One region of the Alkalispirillum mobile genome, then DNA from elsewhere that is predicted to be linked to it. Evidence: predicted binding sites of a transcription regulator. Region 1 holds the regulator's gene; the other holds the start of a gene.
The links. The regulator FliA, encoded in region 1, starts transcription of late flagellar genes. The targets are predictions, from matches to a motif close to GCTAAAGTTNNNNNNNNNNCNGCCGATA.

Region 1 (9,528 bases):
CCGCCTTTTTGATTGGCGACTGTCCAGATCCTCATGGGCTTGGCCGTCGGTTCTCCGTGTGCCTGGAATACAGGCCATATGATGCAAGCAGCGGGCCAACCCCCCCGGGCTCAGCGCAGCCGGGCCAACTCCTCGCCCACCTGGTCCAGGGGCAGGACGCGGTCGGTGAGCCCCGCCTTGGCCACAGCGGCCGGCATGCCGTAAATGACACTGGTGGCTTCGTCCTGGGACCAGATCGGGCTCCCCGCACGCTTCATCAGCTTGGCACCCTCGCAGCCATCGGCCCCCATGCCGGTGAGCACGACACCCAATGTCTTGCCGGGGCAATACTTGGCCGCGGAGGCGAAGGCGATATCCACGCTCGGCTTGTAGAACTGCTCAGACGACGCGTCAAAAACACGAACCGTCAATTTACCGCCGCGCTCCTCCACTGCGGCCTGTCGGCCACCGGGTGCCAGCAGCGCCTGCCCCGGGCGCAATTCGTCACCGTTTTGGGCCTCGCGCACCTGGATTCGGCACAACTCGTTGAGGCGTTCGGCGAAGGCGGGCGTGAAGCTCGCCGGCATGTGCTGGATGATTAGCACTGGCAGCGGGTAACCCGCCGGCAGCTGGGTCATGACCCGCTGCAGGGCGACCGGGCCGCCGGTGGATGTCCCGATCACGACCAGCTTCAGGTCCCCGGCGCGCACCCGATGCCCGCGATCAGCACGGGGCGGCGGGGCCTCTGCCGGCGCGGCGGCTGGTGCGGATGGTGTTGTCGCACGCGACCGCGCCGTTGCAACGCCGGTTTTTTCCGTGCCGGCCCGGGCCGCGGGGGTTGCCGGGCGCTGCGCTTCGCTCCGGGCCGGCGGCGGGCTGGTGGGCGCGGAGGGGCGCGGGGCACGACTGGCCGGCGCGCCGCGGCCACCGCCCAGCGCGATCACGCGCTCCTGCAACTGGCGCTTGACCTGCTCCATGTCGCCGGAGATGTCCGCGAACCGCTTGGGAATGAAATCGGACGCCCCGGCATCAAGGGCATCGAGGGTCTCGCGGGCGCCGTCGTAGGTCAGCGAGGAGAACATGAGCACCGGGGTGGGCTGCTGGCGCATGATCTCGCGCACGGCAGTGATGCCGTCCATCTCCGGCATCTCGATGTCCATGGTGACCACGTCCGGGCGGAGCTTCTGCACCTGCGCCACCGCCTCCCGTCCATTGGCCGCTTCCCCCACCACCTCGATGCGGGGATGCTCCTGCAACATGGCCTTGATACGGCGGCGGAAGAAGCCGGAGTCATCCACCACCAGCGCACGTACTTTCACCCATTACCTCCCAGTTCCCGATGCAGGGACGTTCATGTCTCGGTAGTCGCAGTCTACCGTATCAGGCGGGCTCAGCGGGGCCGGACCGGGGGGCATTGGCCGACGGCACCCGGTCAGAGCCGGGTACCGTAAGCCTTGACCAGACTGGGGATGTCGACGATGAGGGCGATCTTGCCGTCGCCGGTGATGGTGGACCCGGCCAGGCCGGGCAGCCCCTGGAGCATGGCACCCAGGGGTTTGATGACCACCTCCTCGAGCCCGATGACCTCGTCCACCACGAAGCCCACGGCCTGGTTGCCGAGGATCACGGTCACCACCTGGCGCTCGTCGTCGCTGCCGGCCTCGTGCATGCTCCGCACGGTACCCTCGCCCATCTGCTGCAGCCAGCGCTCGAGGAAGAACAGCGGCATGGCCTTGTTGCGCACCATGACCACCAGCCGCCCGTTCACCACGTTCGTCCGCTTGTGGTTGAGCTCGAAGATCTCGCGGACCACGGACATGGGCAAGGCGAACTTGCGCCCCCCGACCTTGACCATCAGCGTGGGCAGGATGGCGAGCGTCAGCGGCAGCTGAACCTTCATGGTGGTGCCGACACCCATCTCGGAGTCGATATCCACCGTGCCGTTCAGACGCGAGATGCTGTTCTTGACCACGTCCATGCCCACCCCGCGCCCAGAGACGTCGGAGATCTCCTCCTTGGTGGAGAAGCCAGCGGCGAAGATCAGGTTGTAGCACTCTTTCTCGTCCAGCCGGTTGGCGGACTCTCGGTCCATCACGCCCTTTTCCACCGCGATGTTACGCAGCTTCTCGGCATCCATACCCCGGCCGTCGTCGGCGATGGTGAGCAGGATGTGATCCCCCTCCTGTTCGGCGGCCAGCAGGACTGTGCCGGCGCGGGGCTTGCCCGCTGCCTCACGCTCGTCCGGGGGTTCGATGCCGTGGTCCACGGCGTTGCGCACCAGGTGGACCATGGGATCGGCCAGGGCCTCGACCATGTTCTTGTCCAGGTCGGTGTCCTCGCCGCGGGTCTCCAGCTTGATGTCCTTGTCCATGTTCCGCGCGAGATCACGGATCAGGCGGGGGAAGCGCCCGAAGACCTTCTTGATCGGCTGCATCCGGGTCTTCATGACCGCGGTCTGCAAGTCGGAGGTAACCAGTTCCAGGTCTGAGACCGCCTGCCCCATGCGCTCATCGCCCAGCACGCCGCGCAACGTGGCCAGCCGATTCCGGACCAGGACCAGCTCCCCGACCAGGTTCATGATGTCGTCCAGCTTGGCGGTATCCACGCGCACGGTGGCTTCCGGTTTGGGTGCGGGTGCCTTGCCGGCACCCCCACCGCCCGAGGACTGCCCCCCCGTACCACCGCCCCCTTTCTGGCCACCGGAACCGCCACCCGCGGCCGGCTTGGCGGGCTGCGCGGGTTGCTCCGCCCGGGCCTTGGGCGTCGGCTCCCGGGGGGCGGCAGGCGGGGCCTCGGAGGCCGATGCAGAACCGCGGTCCGCCTTGTCGTCCGCCGCTCCCTTCCCGGGGGCGCCGCCCTTGCCGTGCAGGTCGTCTAGCAGGGCCTCGAACTCGTCCTCGGATATCTCCTCGTCGCCGTTGCCCTGAGGCTGATCCGGGGCAGCCTGGGTCCCACCCTGGTCGCCGGTGGAGGCGGAAGCCGGCTCCTTTTCGGGCACGCCGGCGTGCTTGCCCTTGCCGTGCAGCTCGTCCAGCAGGGCTTCGAATTCGTCGTCGGTGATCTCGTCGCTGCTGCTGGCGCCCTGGTCGGTACCGGCGGGATCTGCAGCGGGCGCGGATTGCTCGTCCTCCAGGGCGTCGAGCAACTGCTCGAATTCCTGGTCGCTGATGTCGCCCTCTTCCCCCTGACCAGGGGCACCCTCGGCCTGCCTCTTCCCTTGTACCGGCGGGTCGGCGGCGGCCGTGTCGCCCTGCGGAGCGCCCTCCCCGGCCAGCCGTTGCTCGTCGGTGATGTTCAGGGCCTCCAGGTCGCGCAGCAGTGCCGGGTCGGCGGGCTCGGGGTCCTCGCCGTTCTCGATGCTGTTGAACTGGTTGACCACCACGTCAAGCGCCTGCAGCACCGTGTCCATCAACTCCGGGGTGACGGTGCGATCGCCATTGCGCAGCAGATTGAAGACGTCCTCGGTGCGGTGACAGACCTCCACCAACGGGTCCAGGCTCAGGAAGCCCGCACCGCCCTTGATGGTGTGGAAACCGCGGAAGACGGCGTTGAGCAGATCGCGGTCGTCGGGACTCTGCTCCAGGTCCACCAACTGCTCGCCGAGGTTCTCCAGGATTTCCCGGGACTCCACCAGAAAGTCCTGAACGATGTCGTCTTCGATGTCGATCCCCATGCCTGCCCCCTGTGATTCATGCGGTGCCCTGCTCAGCCGGCAGGAGCCGGGCGCGTGTCCAATCAGAAGCCCAGGCTGGACAGCAGATCGTCCACGTCGTCCTGGCCCTTGACCACATCCTCACCCTTGCTGGGCATTTGTGGCCCTTCGCCCCGCATATCGGTTTCCTTGTTCTCTTTGCCCTTATCGGCCGTTTTCCGGGATTCTTCACCCCGGGCCTTGCCGGACAGGGCCACCATCTGCACCAGGTTCTCCTCGACCTCCTCGACCAGCCCGATCACCCGACGGATGACCTGCCCGGTGATGTCCTGGTAGTCCTGGGCCATCAGGGCCTCGGAGAGCTTATTGTGCAGATCGGACGCGGACAGCCGGGCGCGCCCCAGGAAGCCGTCGATGTCCCGCGAGAGTTCGCGGAACTCTTCGGCGGAGAGCTCCCGGCGACGGAAGGCGCGCCAGCGCTCGGCCAGCTCCGCGGACTGGTCGCGGAGCTCGTCGGTGAGCGGCATGGACTCTTCGATGATGCCCAGGGTGCGGTGGGCCGCCTGCTCGGTCATGGTGATGACGTAGTTCAGGCGCTCCCGGGCGTCGGGGATCTCGGTGGCGGCGATGTCTGACAGCCGCGTGTCCAGCTTGAAGGACTTGATCGCCTCGTGCAGGTCGCGGGTCAACTGGCCCAGCTGCTGGAAGAGCTCGGTCTCGCGCAGGTGGGTCAGCTCGTCCACCACCGCGTCGGCCTCGCCCTGGTCCCCCCGGTCAACCGCCTGCATCAGGCGTTCCGCCGCCTCGCGGTAACGCGCCAGGCTATCCTCCTGCGGGTGATTGGCCTGGCCATCGCTCATGGATTCTGCGCTCATGCGTTCACGCCCCCTCGGCGTCGATCCGCTCGAAGATCTTCTCGATCTTCTCCTTGAGCGTGACGGCGGTGAACGGCTTGACGATGTATCCGTTCACGCCGGCCTGGGCGGCGGCCACGATCTGATCACGTTTGGCCTCGGCGGTGACCATGAGCACCGGCAGGTCCTTGAGATCGGGATCGGCTCGCACTTCCTTGAGCAATTCCAGCCCGGTCATGCCCGGCATGTTCCAGTCGGTGACCAGGAAGTCGATGCCGCCGCGCTTGAGGATAGGCAGGGCCGTCTTGCCGTCGTCGGCCTCGACGGTGTTGTTGAAACCCAGATCCCGCAGCAGGTTCTTGATGATGCGTCTCATCGTGGAGAAATCATCCACGATGAGGATCTTCATGTTCTTGTTCATGGCTGTGACAGTCCCCCTATTACATCCGGCCCGTTAGCACACAGAGGCGGCGTTAGCCGCGGCTCAGCCAGTCCTTGAGCAAGTCGCGCAGCTTGACGACGATACGGCCGTGAATCTGGCTGACGCGCGACTCGGTGATATTGAGCACCTGGCCGATCTCGCGCAGGTTGAGCTCTTCGTCGTAGTACAGGGCCATGATGAGCTGTTCCCGCTCCGGCAACTGGCGGATGGCCTCGGCCAGTGCCTGCTGAAAGCCCTCGTCGGTGATCTCGGCAAAGGGCTCCGGGTGGTCGCCCGGTAGCTGGTGCGGTTCGCCGGTCGCCGGATCCTCCTGATCGATACTGAAGACGCGGGATGTGGAAACATCCTGCAGGATCTGGTGGTACTCGTCGAGGGTGATGCCCAGTTCGTGGGCCACCTCGTGATCGCGGGCATCCCGCCCGGTGCGGTGCTCAATGGTCCGGATCGCTTCGGCCACCGAGCGGCCCTTGCGGTGCACCGAGCGCGGGGTCCAGTCCAACCGCCGGATCTCGTCCAGCATGGCCCCGCGAATGCGGATCCCGGCGTAGGTCTGGAAGCTCGCCCCCTGGCCGGCATCGTACTGCTGGGCCGCTTCCAACAGCCCCACCATGCCCGCCTGGATCAGGTCGTCCAACTGCACGCTGGGCGGCAATCGGCCGGCCAGGTGGTGGGCGATGCGCTTGACCAGCGAGGCGTGCCTCACCAGCAGGTCATTCTGGCTCTGCGCCGCCACTTCGGCGTACATGGCATGTCCGTTCATCAGGACACCTCCCCGGCACTGTATTGCACCAGGCGCTCAACGAAGAACTCCAGGTTGCCGACCATCTGTGCCGGCATGGGCCACTTCTGCACGCGCATGGCCATGTCCTTGAAGGCCCGCGCTGCCGGGCTACCGGGGAAGCTGGTAACCACCGGCTGCTGCTTCTGGACGGCGCGCCGCAGGCAGTCATCCTCCGGCACCATGCCCACGTAATCGATGGCCAGGTCGAGGAAGCGGTCGGTGGCCGCGGAGAGCTTGCGGAAGAGCATCCGCCCCTCCTCCGGCGAGCGCACCCGGTTGGCCACCATGTGGAAGCGCTCCACCCCGTGATCGCGGTTCAGCACCTTGATAAGCGCGTAGGCGTCGGTGATGGATGAGGGCTCGTCGCAGACCACCACCATCACCTCGCGGGAGGCCTTGGCGAAGCTCATAACGCCATCGGAGATGCCCGCCGCGGTGTCCACCAGCAGGTAGTCCAGGTCGTGGCTGAGCTCGCTGAAGCTGCGGATCAACCCAGCGTGCTCTGCCGGGGTGAGCTCGGCCATGCGCTGGGTACCCGACGAGGCGGGCACGATGGTGAAATCGCCGGGGGCACGCAGCAGCACCTCGTCCAGCGTGGCGGTACCGTCGATCACGTGGGAGAGGTTCTTCCGCGGCGACAGCCCCAGCATCACGTCCACGTTCGCCAACCCCAGGTCGGCGTCCATCAGCATGACCCGCTGATTCCGGGCACTGAGCGCGGCCGCCAGGTTGACGGACACGTTGGTCTTGCCGACGCCACCCTTGCCGCTGGTTATGGCGATGACCTTTACCGGTCTGGGATTAGCCATGCGTCTCAGTCCTGCTGCCTGATCGAAACCCGTGTTATTCACCAGCATGTCGCGCGCCACCCAGGCTCAACGCCAGGGCCTCCTCGTCCACCTCCTGCTGGTACTCGTCCACCAGGGCGCCGGCGCGCTCGACCAGTTTATCACCCCTGGCGATCTCAAGGTCTTCCGGTACCCGCTGCCCGGTCCCCAGCCAGGTCACGGGCAGGCGGCTGCGCAGCGCCACGGTCAGCATACCGCCCAGACTGGTCGCCTCGTCCAGCTTGGTGAAGATGCAGCCCTGCGGCTCGGCGGCGGCAAAGGCACGCATGGATTCGGTGAGCGTGCTCAACTGGGTGGCTGCCGACAGTACCAGGCAGGTGCGCAGCCGGCGACTGCTCTCCCGCAGGGCCGTGAACTGTTCGGCAAGCCGCACGTCCCGCTGGCTCATGCCGGCGGTGTCCACCAGCACCAGGCGCTTGTCCTGCAGGCTGTCCAGCACCTCGGCGAGTTCCTCGCCGCTGGCCGCGTTGTAGACCGGCACCTGCAGGATACCGGCGAAATTCCGTAACTGGTCCTGCGCGCCGATACGGAAGGTATCGGTGGACACCAACGCCACCTGGTCCCGACCCTGTTTCAGGGCGAAGCGGGCGGCCAGCTTGGCCACGGTGGTGGTCTTGCCCACGCCTGTGGGACCGACCAGGGCCATCACGCCCCCCTGCTCCAGGATGTCATCCTCGGCGATGGCGACATTGCGCTCGATGATCTGCAAGGCGTGGGCCCAGGCCTCCTCCGGGTCGGCCTCCGCCTGCACGTGATCCGCCAACCGGCGCGCCACGTCGCTGCCCATCCCCATGTCAGCCAGCCGCTTGAGCAACCCGGCCCGGGCCGGGTGCCGCTGGCCCATCTGGCTCCACTCCATCAGGCTCAGCTGGCTCTCGAACAACCCGCGGAGCTGGCGGATCTCCTCGCGCATCTGATTCATGGCCGGGTCCTGCGCCCACTCCACCCGCGGCGTGGGGCTCGCCCCGCGCGTACGCCTTGCTGCCGGCCGCCGTTCTCCGGACGCGGCGCCCTCCCGCTGCCGGGCCTCGCGCGCGGACTCGGCGTGAGCCTGCTGCAGGTCGGCGAACAACTCGTCCTCGTCATCGTCACCCACGGTGATGTCGAGCTTCCGGCGGGGCGACGTACCCCCGTCAGGCGCCGGGTTTTTGTCACTGTTCAGGCGGGCGGGATCGGGGAACCCACCGCCCGTTCCCGTCGAGGGGGCCTCCTGCTGCTCCTCCCGCCGCGCACGGTTCTCGCCGATCGCCCCCAGCGGCAACCCGCCGGGCCGCCCCAGGCCGCGCCCCGGCTCACCACCGTCGGCGGCCTGTTCCACCGCCTGCTTGTCGTAATCGATGGCCGAAATGACCTCCACGCCCCCCTCCACCTGCTTGGTGGAGAGGATGACCGCATCCGGGCCGTGCTCCTCGCGTACCTTGCGAATGGCCTGCCGCATGTCCTCGGCGAAAATGCGCTGGATCTTCATCGCCTGCCCTCTTGTCCTTTACTGGCCACTGCCGACCTGCTGTTGCTGGCCCACGGTGGCTACGATGCGAACCTGGCGGTCATCCGGGATCTCGTTGTACGAGAGCACGTGCAGGCTGGGCACGCTGTGGCGGATAAGCCGCTGCAGCCAATTCCTCAGTTGCGGCGAGGTGAGCAGGACTGCCGGCTGGCCGGACATCTCCTGCTTGCGGGTGGTGTCCGCCAGCGACTGCTGGAGGCGCTCCGCCAGGCCCGGCTCGAAGCCGCCCGACGATTCCCCGCCGCCCTGTACTGCATTAAGCAACATCTGTTCCAGTTGCGGATCGAGGGTCATCACCGGCAACTCGCGGGTCATGCCGGCGATGTTCTGCACGATCTGCCGGCCCAGGGCCTCACGCACCGCCTGGGTAAGCTGGGCCGGGTCCTTGCTGCGGGCGCCGTACTCGGCCAGCGTCTCCACGATGCTGCGCATGTCGCGGACCGGGATGCGCTCCTCCAGCAGGTTCTGCAACACCTTCACCACCACCGACAACGGCAGGGTGTTGGGCACCACCTCCTCCACCAGCTTGGGCTGGCTCTGGCCGAGGATATCCAGCAGCTTCTGCACCTCCTCGTGCCCCAGCAGGCGGTGGGCGTTCTGTTGCACCAGCTGCGACAGGTGGGTGGCGATCACCGTGCTGGTGTCCACCACCGTGTAGCCCAGAGTCTGGGCGTAATCCCGCTGCGAAGACTCGATCCAGACCGCCTCCAGGCCGAAGGCCGGGTCCTTGGTGGGGATACCCTTCAGCTCGCCCTGCACACTGCCCGGGTTGATGGCCAGCTCGCGCCCCGGCTGCACCTCTGCCTCGGCCACCGGCACGCCCTTGATGGAGATCCGGTAGGCGTTCGGCCCCAGGTCCAGGTTGTCGCGGATATGCACCGGCTGCACCAGGAAGCCGAGATCCTGCGAGAGCTTCTTGCGCACGCCCTTGATCCGGGTGAGCAGCTGCCCACCCTGGTTGCGGTCCACCATCGGAATCAGGCCGTAGCCCACCTCCAGGCCGACCACATCCACTGGCGGCACGTCATCCCAGCTGAGCTCGCGCTGCTCCGGGGATTTCTCCTCGGCCTGCTCGCCGGCAGCGGCGGCGCTACCTTGCGCCTCGGCCTCGGCGGTCTCCTTCTGGCGTTGAGTGATCAGGTAAGCGGCCGTCAGGCAGACGGTGCCGAAGAAGGCGAAGGGGAGCAGCGGCATGCCGGGAATCAGGCCCAGGAAGAAGATCACGCCACCGACCACCCACAGCACCCGCGGGTTGCTGAAGAGCTGGCTGGTGACCGCATCGCTCATCTTCTGGCTGTCCGCCACCCGGGTAACAATGATCGCCGTGGCAGTAGACAGCACCAGCGAAGGGATCTGCGCCACCAGGCCGTCGCCGATGGTCAGCAGCGAGTAGTTGCGCACGGCATCGCCGAAGATCATGTCGTGCTGCAGCATGCCGATGGACAGCCCGCCGATCAGGTTGATC
Region 2 (9,528 bases), on a different contig from region 1:
TTGATCAGCACCCGGGTCCCGCTGCCCGGGTTGCGGTTTATCATCAGGCAGTCGCGGTCGGCGCAGGCACGGCGCACCAGGCTGTCGGCGTCCAAGCCCTGGAAGCGGGGGTCATCCTTGCGGTAGACCAGCCCCTGCATGCGCCGGTAGCCGGGAATCAGGACCGTGCCCGGGCTGATGAAGGGCCGGTTGTACGCTCCTGTCCCGGCATCCATCAGGTGGACGCCGGCCAGGTCGCACTCCCCTCGGCGGGTCGCCACCAGCCCCCCGGTGCTGCCCACGTGCATGGCCTTCACTTGCAGCCCCTCGGCGCTGAGCTGGGCCAGCAGGGTGTCCAGGCCGACGCAGTGGCTGCCCACCGCGATCAGGTCGGCGGCCCGGGTGGTCTCGCCGATCAGGCGCACGTTCACCGGGCTATCGGCGGGCAGCGACTGGGTAAGGGCATCGATGGTGATGAAGCCATCTGCCTTGCTGAAGGCGGTCACCGCCCCGGAACCCTTGCCCATGGGGTAGGCGGCCAGCCCGTCCGGCCCCTCGCTGAGCCCTACGAGGAGAAACTCCGTACGGCCCAGTTCCGAAGGCGTCTGCAGCGGCAGCCGCGCCTCCGCCGTTCGCACGCGCTCGGGGGGCAGCCCGGCCCACCGCCGGATGACGGGGGCAATAAACTCGTGAAAGGTGAAGATGGCCGAGGTGGGGAAGCCGGGCAGGATTACCACCGGTTTGCCATCGCAGACGGCGATGCAGATCGGTTTCCCGGGTTTAAGGGCCACACCGTGTGCAATGATGCCCGGCGCCCCCAGGCGCTCGATGACCTGGTGGGACAGATCGCCGGCGCCCTTTGAGGTGCCCCCGGAGAGCAGAACCATGTCGCAATCGGGCAGCGCGCTTCGCAATTGGTGTTCCAGGGCGGTCTCGTCATCCGGACAGATCCCCAGCGGGATCACCGCCCCGCCCAGTTCTCGGATGGCGGCGCTGACGATAGCGCTGTTTGAGTCGTGTACCTGTCCGGGGCCGGCTCGCTGGCCGGGAGCCACCAACTCATCCCCGGTCGAGAGCACCGCCACCCGTGGGTTGCGGACCACGGTCACGCGGTCGTGACCCAGTGCGGCCAGTATGCCGATCTCCCGCGAGCCGAGGGTTTGCCCGCGAAAGAGGATGGTTTCGCCGCGCGCGATGTCCGAGCCGGCGAACGTGAGAAAGCGGCCGGGAGCGAGGGTGCGGTAGGCCTTGACCATGTCACCCTCACGCTCGCTGTCCTCCACCATCAGCACGGCGTCGGCCCCGCGGGGGAGCATGCCGCCGGTGGCGATGATGGTCGCCGTGCCTGCGGTGACCGGGTGCTGCGGCGCCCGACCCGGGGTGAGCAGTTCGTCGTTCAGGCTCAGGGTTGCGGGCTGGCCCGCATCGGCACCGGCCAGGTCCGCCGCGCGCACGGCGAAGCCGTCCACGTTGGCGCGGTCGAAGCCGGGTACGTCGATATCGGCCACCAGGTCCTCGGCCAGCACCCGGCCCAGGGCATCAACCAGTGGCACGGACTCCGCCGGCAGGGCCTGCATGGTGAGGTGCTCGCGCAGACGCCGGTGCGCCTCTTCCAGGCTAATGGTCTGCAGGTGCTGGGTCTGATGGCCGGCCTGTTTGGACGGGGGTACCTCGGTCATGGAGCATCAAACCTCATCTCGAAATACGGTGAGTGTATGGCCAGCGCTGTAGCCCTCTGATTCGGCGGGGATCACGGTGTAGCCGTTGCTGTCGGCCAGGCTGCCGAGTCGCAGGCCGTGATCCGTTGGCAGGGGTGTGGCCTGATCGCCGGTGATGCGCAGTCGGGTGTAGGTCGTCACGCCCACCGACGCGGTGATTTTGCCGGTCAAGCGCACAGTGCGGTCGGGCCCGGGCACTGGCGCCCCGGCCAGGTGGGCCAGTGCCGGGCGGATCAGTACCGCCTCTACGGCCAGTGCCGCCAGCGGCGCACCCGGGCAGAGGATGACGGGTGTGTCGCCAACGTGACCGACGCCGGCGGATTCCCCGGGTTGCAGGGCCAGGCCGTGGCAGGCGCAGGTTCCGGCGGCTATCAGTGCCCCGGCGGCATGGTCCGATGCCCCCCACCCGGAGCCCCCCAGGATCACCATCAAGTCCGAATCGGGCGCGGCCGTCCGCAGCGCGTCCGAGTAGTGGCGGCCCTCGTCATGCGGTACTTTCGCCTGCTCCAGGTGCACGTCCGGGTGGGCTGTCAGCCGGGCTGCCATCCAGGCCAGGCCGGCGGCGGCCACACCGGACCCGGGCAGCAGGGTGACCCGCAGTGGCGGCAGAACGGGGATCTCATCCCGCCCGCTGGCATGAAGCAGTGCGAGGTGGCGGCCGTTCAAACGCTCGCCAGTCTGCACGAGTGGTGCGTCTTCACCCAGCCAGCCTCCGGCGGGGATCACCCCTTCGCCGGGCGCGAATTCCTGCTGCACCCAGGGTGTTGGCCCCTCCCAATCCAGCGCCGACAGCGGGATGACCACGTTGCTGGCCGGCGGCAATGACCGGCCCGATTCCACCGGCTGACCGCCTAGGGCCATGGGGTTGTAGGGGGAAGCCCCTGCCGTGCACTCCGCGGACGTTGCCCAGCCATCGTAGCGGGCGGCGGGCGTGGGCGGACATGGCCTCGCGTTGCAGACCGACTTGGCCGCCCTGCGTCCCAGTGCATGCGCCAGGGGTACGGACACCTCGGCGGGACTGCGCTCACCGCAGGCCTGACGCAGCGCCGCCAGTGCCGTGGCGACAGGCGTAAAACGTGTGAATCCGCGGAGGGTGGTGTGCATACAGGGGTTGAGGCCTCATGGCCGGTGGTCACGGGAAGCTGTGTGTTCAAGATACGTTTCAGGCCGGAGACCTGTCAGGGATGGTGAAAAAAATGCATTCTCAAGCAGCAAAATACAGTTCTGCCGAGGGCGGCGGGGCAATCACTGGGGGCATGTGGCCGCGGGGTTGTGGGTCTATGCTGTCCGTTACAGACATTTCCGAGGCTTGTCCGAGGAGGCACCATGCAGCAGTCCCGCCTACCCCTTCGCAACCGAACGCACCGTTACGCCGGTCTGGTAGCGGCATCAGCGCTTTCCCTCGCGGTGAGTTTGCCGGCGCTGGCGGAGGTCAGTCGCAGTGACCAGATCGTGGACACCGAGATCGAGAGCGAGGAGGTCCAGTTCGACGTGGTCCAGGTGCTGGAGGGCCTGGAGCACCCCTGGGCGGTGGGCTGGTTGCCGGATGGCCGCAAGCTGGTCACCGAGCGGCCGGGCCGGCTCTGGCTGGTGGAGGGTGACGAGGTCACGCAGGTGAGCAACACCCCGCGGGTGAACCCGGATGAGCGTGACGGCCTGGCCCTGGAGGAGAGCTGGCAGGGTGGACTGCTGGATCTGGTGGTCCACCCTGACTACGAGGAAAACGGCTGGATCTACATGACCTACGCCAGCCCCGGTGATGACGACACGGTCATCGGCGATGCCGAGTTCGGCAGCGGCACCGCCCTCGCCCGGGCGCGGCTCAGCGATGATGGCAGCGAGTTGACCGACCTGGAGACCCTCTACGTGCAGATGCCCCGCACCGCGCCCGGGCGGCACTACGGCTCGCGCATCGCATTTCCGGGTGACGGCACGGTGATCTTCTCCATCGGCGACAGCGGCCTGCGTGCGCCCTCGCAGGACCTGACCGATCCGGCGGGTTCCATGATCCGGCTCAACGAGGACGGTGGGGCCGCGGAGGACAATCCGCTGGTGGATATCGCCCCCGGCAACCTGCGCCCGGAGATCTTCTCCTTCGGCCACCGTAACAACCAGGGCCTGACGATCCACCCGGAGACCGGCGAGATCTGGACCAGCGAACACGGCCCCCGGGGCGGTGACATGATCCACCGTATCGAGGCCGGCAACAATTACGGCTGGCCGCAGGTGGCCTACGGCACCGAGTACTCCACCGACGAGATGGTGGGCATCGGCAAGTCCGCCCCTGGGGTGACGCCGGCGGTGCATTACTGGGACTACTCCATGGCCCCGTCCGGTCTGGCCTTCTACGTGGACGGCCACGTCCCGGGTTGGGAGGGCAGCCTGTTCGCCGGCTCGCTTGCCGAGGAGCAACTCCATCGACTAGTGCTGGACGGGGACAGCGTGGCCCACGAGGAGATCCTGCTGGACGGCACCATCGGGCGCATTCGCGACGTCCGCCAGGGACCCGATGGCCGGCTCTACCTCCTCACCGACGAGGAAGAAGGCGGGCTCTACCGGCTGGACCCGGTGGCGGACTGACCCCCGCCGTTCCCCTCCCATTCCATCTGCGCAGCATAGGGTTTGCGCCGGCCCACCCGGGTCGGCGCCCCCCCTGCTCAAGTCTTGCCACCCCATGCCGACTCAGTAATTGGGTCGGGATTCCCCCGGCAGGTGCGCGCATGAGAGGATGCCTGTCGCAAGCATGAAAACAAAGACGGGCCGGGGAGGTGGCCGAGCCCCGTCAGACAAAACAATTACAAGACGCAGGGTGGAGACATGTCGGTGACTAACGCTTCAATTCGCGAGGAGCTGGCACAGGCGCCGTCCGGTGCTGGCGGCAAACACTGGTGCCTGCCCCTGCCCCTGGCCCTGGTGGCCCAGGGTGTGGTGGTGCTGCTACTGCTGCTCCAGTGGCTGGCGGGGTGGGCCACGCTGCCGGCCGCGCTTGCCATGGGGGTGCTGGCAGGGGGTTTGGTCGCGCTCCAGGCCCTTCGTGGTCGGGGCAGTGCGTTGGACGCCGCCGAGGTGGTGGACCGCGGGGCCGCGACGGACATCATTGATATTGGCGCTCCGGAGCCGGGCACGCCGGGCGCGGGGCTCTTGGAGCGGGACCGGGCGCCGCTTCGGTCGGTGATCGGTGAGTTGCGCACCCAGGCCGTCCGCGTGGCCTACGAGGGCGCGCGGCTGCGCAAGCAGAGCCGTGCCGCGAAGGAGGATGCCGCTGCCCAGAGCGAGTTGACCAGCGAGATCACTCGCGCCTCCACCGAGACCACCCAGGCCCTGGAAGACATCGCCCGCCGGGCGGAGACCATCTCCAGCCTCAATGCCGAGGGGCTGCAACTCAGCCGCGCCGCCGAGGACCAGCTCAAGGAGGCCGCCACCGGAGTGGAGAGCGCGAGCGAGCGGCTGCAGCGCTTTGCCGAGACGGTCAGCCGGCTGTCAAAGGCCGCTGGGGATATCGACCGAATCAGCGGCATGGTGGAGGGCTTCTCCAAACAGACCAACCTGCTCGCCCTCAACGCGGCCATCGAGTCGGCCCGCGCCGGCGAGGCGGGGCAGGGCTTCGCCGTGGTGGCTGAAGAGGTGCGCGACCTGGCCAGCAAGGTGGCCGATGCCAACCAGGAGATCCGCGAGACCATCGCCCAGGTGGATGAGCTGATCCGCGATACCGGCCAGGGCAGCGAGGAGATCTACGAGCACAACGAGCACGTGCGCGAGGTGCTGGCCGAGGGCACGGCACGGTTCCAGAACATGATCCGCGACGCCGAGGCCAACCACGTGGAGTTGGAAGGCATCGGCACGGCGATCGAGGAGTTGACCAACACCAACCGCGAGACCTACGAGCGGATCAACGAGATCGACCGGCGCAGCGACACCATCCAGGAGGATGCCGAGCGGGCCGATGAGTTCTCCGCCAACCTGCGCGAGGTCTCGGAGCGCACCCTGCTCGGGCTCTGCCAGGTGCGCACCCACGAAGGGGCGCTGGAGGCGCTACTGGCCCGCCGGGAGGCCCATCGGGAGAAATTGGTGGAGCGGCTGGAGGCCATGCACAGCCGGGGCGTGAACATCTTCGATACCCACTACCAGCCGGTCCCTGATACCGACCCGCAGAAGTACACCACCAGTTACCTGGAGGCCGTGCGCGAGATGCAGGGCCTGATCGATGAGGGCGTGAAGGACCTGCCTGGCGCCGTCTACAGCGCCCTGGTGGATGTGAACGGCTACCTGCCGGTGCACAACAGCTGGGTCTCCGAAGCACCGACTGGCGACCCGGTGCACGACCGGGACAAGAGCCGCCACATGCGCATGTTCAACACCAACGAGATGGAGGTGCGCCGGGCGCGCAACACCCGGCCCTTCCTCATGCAGATCAACCTGCGCGATACCGGCGAGGTGCTGGTGGACCTCTCCCTGCCGGTCCACGTGGAGGGTCGCCACTGGGGCAACCTGATCTTCGGGTTCCCGGTGGAGCACCTGCTGCAGGGGTAAATCAGGGCCGCACGGTGATGCCGGCAAAGACGTTGCGTTCGGGGGCCGGGTCGAAGTAGCGGCCCCCGTCCGCGTTGATGCGGATGTTGCTGAAATACTCTTTGTTCAGCAGGTTGTTCACCGCCACGAAGCTCTCCACCGTCCATCCGCCCAGGCGGCTGCGGGTGCCGACCCGCGCATTCACCACACCGTAACCCGAGACGCGGGTGTCGTTGGCGTCATCGGTGTAGGTGCTGTCCACCAGGTAGGCATCGGCCACGGCGAACACGCCTTCGCTCTCCCGGTAGGCGACTTCGGCGAACAGGGTGTTACGGGGCAGGCCGGGCAGCCGGTTGCCGTCGAAGCGTCCGTCGTCGCCGGCATCAAATCGGCGGTATTTGAAGTCGTTGTGGGTGTAGGCGCCGCTGACGGAGAGCTGGTCGTTGGCGAACCAGGTGGCGCCCAGTTCCAGGCCGTGGCGGCGGGTGCGTCCGGCGTTGCGGAAGAACTCCCGGCCGCTCTCGGCCTCGAAGGGCACCAGCTCATCCTTGACCCGGGCGGTGTAGAGGCTGGCCTCGTACTGCACGGTGTGGTCCCAAACCCCCTTGATGCCCACCTCCCAGCTCAGTGCCTCCTGCGGGTCTACATTCGGGTTGAAGCCACTGCCGTCGGGGTCGGCGAACTCGGTGAAGGTCGGCGTCTCGAAGGCGGTGCCGACGTTGGCGTACACCCGATGGTCCGGGTGGAACGCGTAGCTCAGCCCGGCGCTGTGGCTCCATTCGTTGTAGGTGCGCCTTCCGCTACCATCCACACCTTCATAACGGAGTCGGTCGTCGATGGAGAAGCGCATCCGGTCGAAGCGGGTGCCCAGGGTCAGCGTCCAGCGGTCGGTGAGCAGCAGGTCGCCCTGCAGGTAGCCGGCGACGGTGGCGGCTTTTTCAACCTGATCCTGTATTTGGTCTTCTACTCCTTCAGCACCTGACATGTACCGCTCTCGAGCATCTCGTTGTTGCTCAGCATCCACGCCGGCGGTGAAGACTACCGGCAGGGCGCCAAGGTCACGGTGCCCGGTGTACTGGGTGCCAAGGCCGTAGAAGTCCCGGTCGTAGGCGACCAGACTATCGCTCGGTGCATCTCCGAAAAGATAAGGCAACTGCTGCTTAAACTCGCGCCGGGTATAGAAGGCGCGGGCGCTCACCTCATCGCGGGCATTCAGCTCATGTTCCAGCGCCAACCCGACCCGGTACTGGCTCACGTCCTGGCCCGCATCCAGTGTTAGCGCATCGTCCCGGGCAGCGCGCCGGTCGGCGCGCACCTCGTCGCGGGTCAGCCCGCCGGGGTCTTCGGTCTTGGGGGCATCCAGGTAGTGGAACACGCCGGTGACCCGGGTGCGCTCATTCAATTGATGGCCGAAGTTGGCGCGGACCAGGCTCTTGCGCGCTTCGCTCTGGTCGCGATAGCCCTCGTAGTCCAGGTGCCACGCGCTCAGGTGGTAGTTCCAGGGACCCTCCTGGCCGCCGCCCTGGACAGCAGTACGTTGAAAGCCGTGGCTCCCCAGCTCACCCCGAGCGCTGGCCGTGGTCTCCGGCCCACCCGGCTCGGTGGTGATGTTTAACACGCCCCCTGCGGCATTACCGTAAAGGGCGGAGTGGGGGCCGCGCAGCACCTCAATGTCGCGCACTGACAGCAGGTCGATGGCATCCACCTGGGATTGACCGTCCGGGGTGGTCTCCGGAAACCCGTCCACCATCAGCCGCACCCCGCGGATCCCGAACGGCGCCCGCGCTCCGAAACCGCGTATGGACATGCGGATGTCCTGAGCGAAGTTGTAGCGGTTCTGAAAGTAGACCCCGGGTACCCGGTTAAGGGACTCATCCAGTTGCAGGTGTTGTCGACCCTGTTGAATGTCTTCCGGGGCTACGGTGGTGATGGCCGAGGGCGTGTCCAGCCAGTCGCGGGTCAGCCGCGGTGCTGTGACCTGGATGGGGGCAAGGGTCTCGGCGCCCTCTCCCGTGGGAGGTGTCCCTGCTTGAGCCGCCAGGCTGCCGCCGGCGAGAAGACAAAGAACAGTGCAGGTATGCTTATGGGACATGATCCGTCCTGTCGGGTGGCTGTCAGGGGCATACTCGGCCATGGTCATTCTTGAGCCTAGCGGTGATTGAGCCGTTGCTCCATTCTGAGTGGGCGGGCCCTTGACTTGACCTGAGTGGCGGATCAGTCTCAAAGCCCTCCGGCATGGCCGGTGGCAATGATATTCGTGGGACAGGTTGGGAGTAGCGTGATGTCAGAAGGGGTAGCGGTTCAGGATCTGGCTGAGTGTGTCGAGGCCGAGGTGGTGGGCAATGCCGATACACTCATCAGCCGAGTGGCCGCCCTGAGTGACGCTGGCCCCGACGCCATCGGCTTTTGTACCAACGCCAATTACCTGGATGCCCTGCGCGCCACCCGGGCCGGCGCGGTGCTGATCCGCCGTGAGCACCTGGAGGCCTGTCCCACCACGGCGCTGGTGGTCGACGACCCTTATTACGCTTATGCCGCCGTGGCAGCCCGCCTGTATCCTGCCAAGCGCCCAGCCGCTGGGGTGCATCCGACGGCCGTGCTGGCAGACGACGTGGTGCTCGGCGATGACGTAGTGATTGGCCCCCATGTGGTGCTGGAGGCCGGTGTTCAGGTGGGTGATCGCTGCCAGATCGGGCCCGGTTGCCACATCGGTGTGCAGACCCGCCTCGGCGAGGACACTGAGCTGCTGGGGCGCGTCACGGTGGGCGCCCATTGCGAGGTCGGCAAGCGGGTGGTGATGCACCCCGGCGTGGTGGTGGGCGCCGACGGCTTCGGGTTTGCCAAGGGCCCGGGGGACTCGGGCTGGCGCAAGGTGCCGCAATTGGGACGGGTGGTTCTGGGCGATGATGTGGACCTGGGCGCCAACACCACGGTGGACCGGGGTGCCATCGGCGATACCGTTCTCGAAGAAGGCGTGAAGCTGGATAATCAGGTGCACATCGGCCACAACGTCCGGGTCGGGGCCCGAACGATCATCGCCGGCAATACCGTGGTGGCCGGCAGTACCACCATCGGCTGCGACTGCATGATCGGCGGCTCCACCGCCATCACCGGCCACATCTCGCTTGCGGACGAGGTCATGCTGATGGGCATGACCGGGGTCACCGGCACTATTGATGAGTCTGGGGCCTACGCCTCTCCACTCCCCGCCCAGCCGATCAGCAAGTGGCGCCGTAACACGGTCCGCTTCACCCAGCTCGACAGCCTGTTCCGCCGGGTGAAAAAACTGGAGGCCGCCAGCGCTGCCCCGGGGCCGGCCGCA

Region 2: DFR31_RS11785 (methyl-accepting chemotaxis protein) is a predicted target of FliA. The motif match lies at 4,353-4,380, and genes of this name have one in related genera.

The regions. Positions count from the first base shown of each region.
Region 1 is NZ_RCDA01000002.1:202,228-211,755, reverse strand. It holds gene DFR31_RS09210 (ParA family protein) at 1-35, opposite strand, end outside; gene DFR31_RS09205 (protein-glutamate methylesterase/protein-glutamine glutaminase) at 111-1,298, opposite strand; gene DFR31_RS09200 (chemotaxis protein CheA) at 1,412-3,652, opposite strand; gene DFR31_RS09195 (protein phosphatase CheZ) at 3,715-4,506, opposite strand; gene DFR31_RS09190 (chemotaxis response regulator CheY) at 4,511-4,894, opposite strand; gene DFR31_RS09185 (RNA polymerase sigma factor FliA) at 4,959-5,687, opposite strand; gene DFR31_RS09180 (MinD/ParA family protein) at 5,687-6,517, opposite strand; gene flhF (flagellar biosynthesis GTPase FlhF) at 6,552-8,024, opposite strand; gene flhA (flagellar biosynthesis protein FlhA) at 8,043-9,528, opposite strand, start outside.
Region 2 is NZ_RCDA01000004.1:113,392-122,919, forward strand. It holds gene DFR31_RS11770 (molybdopterin biosynthesis protein) at 1-1,658, opposite strand, end outside; gene DFR31_RS11775 (molybdopterin-binding protein) at 1,665-2,801, opposite strand; gene DFR31_RS11780 (PQQ-dependent sugar dehydrogenase) at 3,024-4,277, shown strand; gene DFR31_RS11785 (methyl-accepting chemotaxis protein) at 4,515-6,227, shown strand; gene DFR31_RS11790 (TonB-dependent receptor family protein) at 6,229-8,298, opposite strand; gene lpxD (UDP-3-O-(3-hydroxymyristoyl)glucosamine N-acyltransferase) at 8,488-9,528, shown strand, end outside.